2 regions of the Ignatzschineria sp. 22MB058224 genome follow, and region 1 is predicted to be linked to the other one. Evidence: riboswitches for the same ligand, from Rfam matches in the RefSeq annotation. Region 1 holds a riboswitch; the other holds the start of a gene.

The links. A riboswitch is a leader RNA that binds a small molecule or an ion and turns the genes downstream of it on or off. The one in region 1 is predicted to bind preQ1.
Region 2: linked by a shared signal. The riboswitch ahead of queF (preQ(1) synthase) and the one ahead of queC (7-cyano-7-deazaguanine synthase QueC) in region 1 are both predicted to bind preQ1.

The regions. Positions count from the first base shown of each region.
Region 1 covers NZ_CP187366.1:906,517-911,662, forward strand. Annotated here, with positions in the region: gene ACPF7B_RS03765 (FUSC family protein) at 1-891, shown strand, start outside; gene ACPF7B_RS03770 (DUF4875 domain-containing protein) at 1,034-1,453, shown strand; PreQ1 riboswitch class I at 1,585-1,629, shown strand; gene queC (7-cyano-7-deazaguanine synthase QueC) at 1,633-2,304, shown strand; gene ACPF7B_RS03780 (7-cyano-7-deazaguanine/7-aminomethyl-7-deazaguanine transporter) at 2,305-2,961, shown strand; gene cfa (cyclopropane fatty acyl phospholipid synthase) at 3,060-4,205, opposite strand; gene ACPF7B_RS03790 (DUF3820 family protein) at 4,560-4,778, opposite strand; gene mnmE (tRNA uridine-5-carboxymethylaminomethyl(34) synthesis GTPase MnmE) at 4,819-5,146, opposite strand, start outside.
Region 2 covers NZ_CP187366.1:1,851,638-1,856,783, reverse strand. Annotated here, with positions in the region: gene ade (adenine deaminase) at 1-1,482, shown strand, start outside; gene queF (preQ(1) synthase) at 1,543-2,016, opposite strand; PreQ1 riboswitch class I at 2,021-2,064, opposite strand; gene ACPF7B_RS08085 (MFS transporter) at 2,239-3,453, shown strand; gene ACPF7B_RS08080 (tetratricopeptide repeat protein) at 3,632-5,146, shown strand, end outside.

The sequences.
Region 1 (5,146 bases):
GCATTCGCTACTTTTATCGCCCATAGTTTTGATTTCACTCGTTCTTATTGGATTCCCCTTTCTTGCGTCGCTGTTATGTCTGGTGCATCAATGATTGCAACATTTCATCGAGCATTACAACGCTCTCTCGGCACAATTTTGGGAATACTCATTGCGAGCTGTATTCTCTATTTCTCTCCTTCCGATTACATCATTGCTCTATTTATTCTTATTTTCACAGCACTTACAGAATTATTCATTGTTAAAAACTACGGATTAGCAGTAATTTTTATCACACCGAATGCACTACTCTTAGCAGAAACAATTACTGGCGGGGAGTTCTCATTTTTCCACTTTTCAAGCGCCCGCATGATTGATGTGTTTATTGGAAGCGCTATTGGTCTAATCGGAGTAATACTGATGGGCAAACGAACTGCATCTGTGAGAATTCCTCGCATTATAATGCGCACACTTCGTAATCAGTCACAGATGCTTTTATTACTATTTTCAACCCCAAAACCATCAACAGACATACAAATAAAATCTCGCATCATTAAAATGCGTACCAATATTAGTAATCTTACAGCACTATATAATGCAGCTATCGGAGAAATTCCTCAAAAAAGAGCACTTATCGAATATTATTGGCCTATCATCTATTCAATGGAAAAACTTGCCTTTCTCTTAGAACATGCAACAGAGGTGAAACCTAGACCCATATTAAATGATCAATCGCTTGCATCACTACTCTTTATTTTTGAAACACTTGCAAATTCTGCAAGATATTTTGACAAAGAAGAAATTAAAGCCGTAGCGGAAATTCCGGGATTTTCAACGATTACCAATGAGATCGAAACGCTTCAAAAAGCCTTTATTGTTACACCTGATGAGATAAAAAATTCTAAAACATAAATATAAAAACGCTTTCTCAAAATAGACAATACACCAATTATATTCACTTTTAAAAACAAATTAAGACAAAAATTTTTAATGAATTGATTAAAATAGTAAGTGAATAAATCCTATCTATTATTTTGTTAAACAGGAACATAAAATGAAAAAAGTAATTGCCGCAATTATGTTACTCACCACAAGCACCATCGCAATGGCAGCAGACGTTACAATAATCAAAACAGAAGATATTGAGAATGGTACAAAAAAAGCGATCAATGTAGAAATATATGCGCCAGATGCTAAAACTAAAACAGATCGCGAAGAAGTGATGAAAGAAGTTGCACATACATTTGAAACTAAAGGTTATGAATTTATCAATGTTATTTTAAGACCAACGGATAATTCAGAACACTCCAATCGGTTTGGATCTTTTGGTGTTGTGCAATATTCAGTGGATGGCTGTGATATAAATGGTCAACAATGTGATGAAAACGGATGGAATATAAAAGTCACCGACTATCAATTAACAGATAAAGATCTTAAAAATATTAATGATGCAATTAATGATATAAAATATTAACATAATTTTATATCATAAATAGCACAGCTTAAATCCCATTAATATTCTATATTTAATGGGATTTTTTATAATCTACTTTCGTAAATATCCATAATTAAGATAGAAGCTATCTTTCATTTACGCTACAATGCCGCTCCGTGGTTCGAAACCCTCCCACGCAAAAAAACTAAGGACACAATATGACTAAAAAAGCACTTGTCATCTTTTCAGGTGGACAAGACTCAACGATTTACTTACTGCAAGCAATCAAAATGTATGGTCAAGAAAATGTTGAAACTATTACTTTTCAATATGGACAAAGACATAATATTGAGCTCGATAAAGCTCGCAAAATTGTGCAACTGCTTCAAGTAAGACAGACAATACTTGATACCTCTGTTATTAACAATATCACCCATAGCGCTCTTACTGATTCAGATACTAAATTCGTTCAAAAAGATGGTGAAAACTACCCAAACAGCTGTGTAGAAGGCAGAAATGCTCTCTTTCTATTGCTTGCCGGTATTCATGCTAAAACACACAATATTAGCACGCTTATAATAGGTCTTAGTGAAGCTGATTCTAGCGGCTATCCTATCTGTCGAGATATTTTTATTAAATCAATAAATGTAACACTGAATCTTGCTATGAATTATACATTTAATAGCTCAACACCTTTGATGTATCTCTCTAAAGCTAAAACATGGGCACTTGCAGATCAATTAAGGAAATTAGAATTTATCGAAAAGTATACCCAGACTTGCTACGAAGGTATTGATTGTAGCTGTGGTGTTTGTCCTAGTTGCCAACTTCAAAATCGAGGAATAGCAACCTATTTAGCAAATCAATCGAATAAAGATGGAGAGCTATAAATGTACCAATTTACGCAAGAACAACGCCAAAGAGCACTTTATCAGCTCTCCTTTTTCCATATTTTAATAATTGCTTCAAGCAATTATTTAGTACAAATCCCCTTCACTATTTGGGGATTCCATACAACTTGGGGAGCATTTACCTTTCCATTTATCTTCCTCACTACTGATTTAACAATTCGCATTTTTGGTTCTTCCCTTGCTCGCAAAATTATTTTTATAGTGATGATTCCTGCACTTATTCTCTCTTACGTCATATCGGTCGTTTTTTTCAAAGGAGAATGGCTAGGACTCGAAGAACTTTCCTCGTTTAATCTATTTGTCGCACGTATTGCATTAGCAAGCTTTGCTGGCTATCTTGTGGGACAATTGATGGATATCACTGTTTTTAGCTATCTTCGAAAATATCATCGTTGGTGGGTCGCACCAAGTGCTGCGGCAATTGTTGGAAATCTGATTGATACGATTGTTTTCTTTTTTATCGCATTTTTCCAAAGTGATGATGATTTTATGGCACAAAATTGGCTTGAAATTGCATTTGTGGATTACTTCTTTAAATTGCTTATCTGTGCAATTTTCTTCCTACCACTATATGGCATATTGCTCAATTATATTTTGAAAAAGATGATTTCGTTTCAAAAACAACCAATGAGTTAATCAGGTTTTGAATTATTCTTGAAGCCCATCTTGCATACAAAAGTCCAAAGGTATAATTCTTTGGACTTCTCTTTTATCATGACATAATTGAAAAACGACTACCGCGCAACTTGTATACCACCAGTAACGCCATTAGGACTCCAAAGAATCTGCCATAGCTGAATACTACGGGCTCTGAAAGCACCGGCACATGCATTCAAATAATAGGTAAACATCCGTTTAAAACGTGGAGTATAGTTGCTTTCAAGCTTTGGCCATGCCTCTAAAAATCGATTATTCCAAGCCATCAATGTTCGATCATAATCAGCGCCAAAATTATGCCAATCCTCCATAACAAATTTTCCCTGACTCGCATTCGCAATTTTTTGAATTGAAGGTAGTTCACCATTTGGAAAAATATATTTTTCAATCCATGGATCAACATTATATTGATTATTACTCGAACCAATTGTGTGAAGCAAAAACAGGCCATCTTCTTTAATATTACGTCTTACAACGTCAAAATACTCCGAATAATTTTTAGGACCAACATGCTCAAACATTCCCACTGAAACGATACGATCGAACTGGTCATTAAGATCCCGATAATCTTCTAGAATGATATTGACATCTAGGTCTTTACATCGATTTTGTGCCCATTTTTGCTGTTCTTTTGAGATTGTGACACCCGTTACGGATACACCATAGTTTTTTGCGGCATAAGCAGACAACCCACCCCAACCACAACCAATGTCGAGCAATCTTAAACCAGGCTCAAGTTGCAATTTCCGACAAATAAGGTCTAATTTTGCAATCTGCGCATTTTCTAAATTTTTAGCATTAGCCCAATAACCACAAGAATATTGCATATAAGGATCTAACATTTCTGTAAAAAGATCATTCCCCAAATCATAATGCTCCTTACCAACAATCCATGCACGTTCTTTGCTCTGTAAATTTCGTAACCGTGCAAAAACAATCTTTAGAGTATCTTTAAAACTATGTGGTAATTTTTCATCAAGCTTTGCAAAAAGTACTTTAGTAAAAAAAAGATCTAAGGCTTCGCAATCCCACCAACCATCCATATAACTTTCACCTAATCCAATCGAGCCATCTTTTAAAACTCGTTGATAAAAATCATCATTATGAATTTGAATATCATATGGTTTATCACCATTGATCGTTATATCTGCCTGATCTAATAAATCTTGTGCTATCCTTTTCCAGTCAGCTGTCTTCTCAGATTTTTGATTAGTACTACTCATTTCTACTCCCCAATAATAAAATTGTTTACAAGATAGATCGGCATGATGATCTACTAAGGATTTAAAAATAGTCCGTCATTTCCTTAACCAACATTGAGAAACTTCAGATCGCTTTCAGTAATTTTTGCCTCACTAACTTACTAATCATTAAAAATTAAATTTCTTTAAAGTCTATATTTTACTACTATTTTCAATACTATTCACAATAACATCAATCAAATGATAATTTTAAAAAAATTATTATGATAAAAATAAATAAACATTAATAAAAAATTAATGATATTTATTTTCCAACACCTTCTAACTAAATAAACTATTTAATTATATTCTTAAAATAGCGACTCATACTGATTTTTACTTGCGCAGAGGCTTTACCAAATGATCGAGTCCATCAACCTTTAACATTAAAGTCAACTCCATCAATTTCCCTAATTCACCCGCTGGAAATCCTTTATCTGCGCGATTAAACCAGAGAAGATATTCTTCAGGAAGATCTATTAATAACGTGCCTTTATACTTACCAAAAGGCATACGGATCTGCACTAATTTCACCAAATTTTCTTTCGTTAACATCAATTGATCGATCCTATTCTTCTTAATTGAAAGATAATTATTACTTGCCTACACAAAAATTGGAGAAAATTTCTCCTAACAGCGCATCTGTTGTAAATTCACCCGTAATTTCACCTAATGCAATTTGTGCTAAACGTAATTCTTCAGCAACTAATTCAATCGCTACACCTTCCTCAATGATTGTAAGGGCAACAGAAAAGTGCTTCAAGACCTCCCGAAGTGATTGTAAATGACGTTCACGAGCACTAAACATGCCTTCTTGCCCTTCGTAATTAACAACTTCTAGAATCGTTGTTTTAAGAATATCAATTCCCTGCTCTTCTTTTGCACTAATAGCAATATAATCTTCATAATTACCTGAAGGTTGC
Region 2 (5,146 bases), 950 kb from region 1:
TTTGCCAGAACAATTCTTCCTTTTGGAACCACAACGATTATTGCTGATCCTCATGAAATTGGAAATGTGTGTGGTGTTAAAGGTATTCAATATATGCTCGATGCAAGCCGAGATTTGCCACTGAATATTAAAATTCAATTACCATCTTGTGTTCCCGCTACGCTATTTGAATCCGCTGGAGCAATTTTAGAAGCGGAGGATTTAGAACCGCTTTTTACTGATGAAGGAATTTTAGGACTTGGGGAGGTTATGGATTATCCTAGTGTTATTAATCACGAAAATAAAATGATAAATAAACTTCTGATGGCTAAAAAACATCAGCGTGTTATTGATGGTCACAGCCCCGGTGTTAAAGGACTAGAACTCACAGCCTATATTGCTTCTGGTGTTATGACAGATCATGAATGTAGCGATACTGAAGGGATGCTCACTCGACTAGCAATGGGACAATATATTTTGCTAAGAGAAGGATCTACATGTAAAGATCTTTTAAATCTTCTGCCTGCTGTAACACCTGCTAATGCACGACGTTGTGTCTTTTGTACGGATGACCGTGAACCCGATGATATTCTCAAAACTGGCCATATCAATAAAAGCCTTCGTTTAGCGGTTGAATATGGAGTTGATCCGCTTCTTGCTGTAACAATGGCAACGCTCAACGGAGCAGAATGTTTTGGTCTTAAATCTAAAGGCGCAATTACCCCGGGAAAAGATGCAGATCTACTCATTGTGAATAACCTTAAAGAATTTATGCCGTTACATGTTTTTACCAAGGGAAATGAAGTTGCTCGAAATGGAAAAATGTTAATTGATCTTCCTGAATATCATTCAGAAGATGTGCTTAACACCATTAATATTGCGCCTATTACTGTGGATAACTTTGCTTTAAAGCTCTCTTCCGATAAAGTCCATGCAATTGGAATTATTCCCAAGAGTGTTGTGACTAAAGATTTGATTATTGATGTAATACGAGATTCTAAAGGATATTTTGATCCGCAAAAAAATAGCTCTCTCAATCTCAATAAGCTCGCAGTAATTGAACGTCACCATGCTTCAGGAAAAATAGGCCTAGGAATATTAGCGGGTTATGGACTTAAAAATGGCGCTATTGCTGTTTCGGTTGCCCATGACTCACACAATATTGTCGTTGTTGGCGATAACGATACCGATATGCTTACAGCAGTAAAAGATATAGAGAAAATTGGCGGCGGTTTTTCGCTTGTTCAAAAAGGAGAAGTCTTAGCGAATTTACCATTACCAATTGGTGGTTTAATGACAAATCAAACGGCAGAAAAAGTGGCTGAAATTATTGAACATCTTATTCAAACAGCCCGACAACATTTTTCGCTACCAAATACATTCCATCCTCTAATGACGCTTGTCTTTATGACATTGCCGGTAATTCCGGAATTGAAATTAACATCTAACGGATTGTTTCATGTGAAACAATTTAAATTAATTGATGTTTCGATCAAGGAATAATTCATTAAAACATCAAAAGCCGAGAAAGAGTTCTCGGTTTTTTTAATATCACAAATAAATTTAAAACTGAAAATTTGCCAATCGCTGTGTTGCGATCTCTTGCCACTTAGTTCCTACTTTTCCATAATTGGCATATGGATGAATGGAAATTCCGCCTCTTGGGGTAAACTCACCACGAACTTCAATATAGAGCGGATCCATTAATTTAATAAGATCATTCATAATGATGTTAACGCAATCTTCGTGGAATGAACCGTGATTTCGGAAACTAAAAAGATAGAGCTTTAATGACTTACTCTCCACCATCTCTATCGTTGGAACATAAGAGATATATATTTTGGCAAAGTCTGGTTGATTCGTCATTGGGCAGAGTGTTGTAAACTCAGGGCAATGAAAATTCACTAAATACTCACGTTCTTGATGGCCATTTTTAAATGTTTCAAGAACGTTTGGTGAATAATCAGTTGGATAAATTGTCGCTTGATTACCAAGTAATGTTAAGTTTTCTAATTGTGCTTTCTTATCTGAACTCATAATAATTTCCTTAGTTTTTTATTGTGGGAGATTGCGAACCACAGTGATAGCAATTACTGCGAATCAATATTGTAGTTAAAACTTTAAGGAAACACATTTTTTATATCTCTATTTAAATAAGCAATTGAGAATTAAAAATGCTCAAAAATATTCCCCTTGCTATAATATTTTGCGTTTAAATACCCCCCAATTTTCCCCATAATGTTCATAAAAGGATTCCAGATGACAGTGAATAATCACGCCTCTACAATTGAAAAAGGAGATAAAAAGACACTTCTTGCAGCAACATTAGGTTATGCAATGGATGGTCTTGATATTATGATTCTTGCTTTTGCGCTGATACTTATAAAAGCAGAATTTGATTTAACAGATGCCGAAGGTGGGATGATTCAAACAATTACTTTAATCGGAACAGTCATTGGGGGCATATTTTTTGGGATGCTTGCAGATAAATATGGACGGGTTCGTGTTTTTAATTGGACAATCCTCCTATTTTCACTCTTTACGGGACTTGCAGCAATATCAACATCCGCTGAGATGTTCACAATCTTTCGCTTTATTGCCGGCTTAGGATTAGGGGGAGAATTTGGGATTGGAATGACATTAGTGGCAGAAACATGGCCTGCAAATAAACGTTCACGCGCAACTGCTATTGTCGCAATCGGTTTCCAAATAGGAATTGTCTTAGCAGCTCTGGTTGGATTACTTTCACCCTACATTGGATGGCATGGCATGTTTATCATTGGCGCTCTTCCAGCACTTTTAGTCTGGTGGACGCGCCGAAACCTTCAAGAACCCGAAATTTGGTTACAAGTAAAACGTGAAAATCGTAATAAAATTTCTATAAAACCGCTCTTTAAAAATCCTCGTACAACACTTACGACTATCGGATTAATTATCGCAACAAGTGTTCAAAACTTTGGATTCCACGGAATTATGGTTTGGATGCCAACAATGCTTGCTAAAGAGCATCAATTTACCCTTTCAGGAACATTTTTCTGGACGATTATTACAACAATTGGGATGGTTATTGGAACACTCACATTTGGAGCAACATCCGATAAAATCGGTCGTCGTCCTACCTATATTTTCTTTCTTTTAGTGAGCGCAGCTTTTGTTTGGATCTATTTCCAACAATCAAATTACTACGTTTTAATGTTTTTAGGGGCGGTTTTAGGATTCTTTGTTAATGGGATGATGGGTGGCTATGGTGCTCTACTTTCCGAACATTACCCAACGGAAGCTCGTTCTTCGGCGCAAAATATTATCTTTAATGTTGGTCGAGGTGTTGCTGGTTTTGCACCTTTTATCATCGGAACTTTAGCTATGAAACATGACATTAGCTATGCTCTTGGACTAATTTCAGGAGTTTATCTCTTATCGGCACTTGCCTTTATCTTCTTAATTCCTGAAACAAAAGGGAAAATTTTAGACTAATCAATTTGTACTAAATATTGATTCTTATAATAAAGGGACTAAAAATATATGTAGTCCCTTCTTTTTTCCCTTTATACTAGTAATTCCACTATTTGATTTTTAAAAATCAGATTCAAATCATTTCTTGCTGTTGAATTATTTTAGATATTAAACAGCGATCAATTAGGAGTTATTTAACATGTTGAAAAATCTCCCAAAAAAACTTTTCCTTTCTATAACACTCTCCGCACTTTTGGTTCCTACAATGGCGCAGAGTCTTTCACCCTTAGAAGAATATATTGATATTACCTTAAATCATGCAGATGAAAAGGTTGAAACATCAGCGAAAAATAGCGAACAGGAAGCAAACTACCCCTCATATGAGGATGTTATTTCAAAATTGACTAATCAATATTCCGATAAGCTCGCAACTGCAAATGACAAAATTATAGATATTGGACTTCTGAAAGAACTCCCCGCTAGAAAACAGTTACAAAAGCTTACTAATGCCGTCGGGACTCTTCTTGAAGGTGCTAAAAATAATGATTCCGATTCAATCTATCTATTGGGACTTCTCAATGAAGTTACCGGTGATGAAGATTGGACATATAATGAAGATGCTTATAAAAATGCCAAAGTCCTCTACGAAAAAGCACAAGAACTTGGTTCTAAAGATGCGATTTATTCACTAGGCGAACTCTACTACTACGGCAATGGTGTTGATCAAGATTATGAAAAATCCTTTGAACACTACTCTGATCCACTTTTAACGAATTATCCTGAAGCTATTTTTAGCCGCGCCGTACAATTTGACAGTGGTGAAGGTGTTCCACAAGATTATAAAGAATCCTTTACACTCTTTAAAAAGGCTGCAGATCTTGGCCATGTTCCGTCCACATTCAATGTTGGGTATATGTATGATCACGGTGAATATGTAGATCAAAGTAATGAAGAAGCCTTGAAGTGGTATCAAAAAGCATGTGATATGGGTGATTCCGATGCCTGTATCTCAACCGAAATTGTCAGTGAACGTATTGATGCTAAAAATACCCCAAAAGCAGAATCTACACGGGCAACATCTCCTAAAAACGACTCAAGCTTACAATCACTTTATGAAGCAGTAATCGGGACAGTTGAACCTGTTGAGCCATTAGAACTCACGAGTGATAGTATTTTGAATGCTGATAATGAACAAGCAGCTCAATTCCTTCGAGACAATAGTGAAACATTGCTCACAAATATAAAAGAAAATAATGATGCTGAAAGTCTATTTTTAATCGGCTATCTCTTCTATCTTGAATATTTAAATGATGATAATGACCAAACACTTAAACAAGCGGTTGATATACTTCAAAAAGCCGATGCACAAGGTGATGAGAATGCAACTTTCTATCTTGGAAAAATATATCTAGAGAATGCCGAAGATAATGTCGGTTATATCCAAGGACGAGCATATCTTGAAAAATTACGTAATAGTGATAATGCAGAAGCTCTTTTCTATCTTGCTGCCGTATATGATCAGGGTTTAGGTGTGCCTCAAAACTATCGTGAATCCTTTAACCTATATAAACGAAGTGCAGAATTAGGCAATGCTGCTTCTGCTTATAACGTTGGTTTCATGTATGAACATGGTGAGTATGTGGATAAAGATATTGAAGATGCACAAGCTTGGTATAGCAAGGCATGCATTATGGGTGATACAGATGGCTGTGAT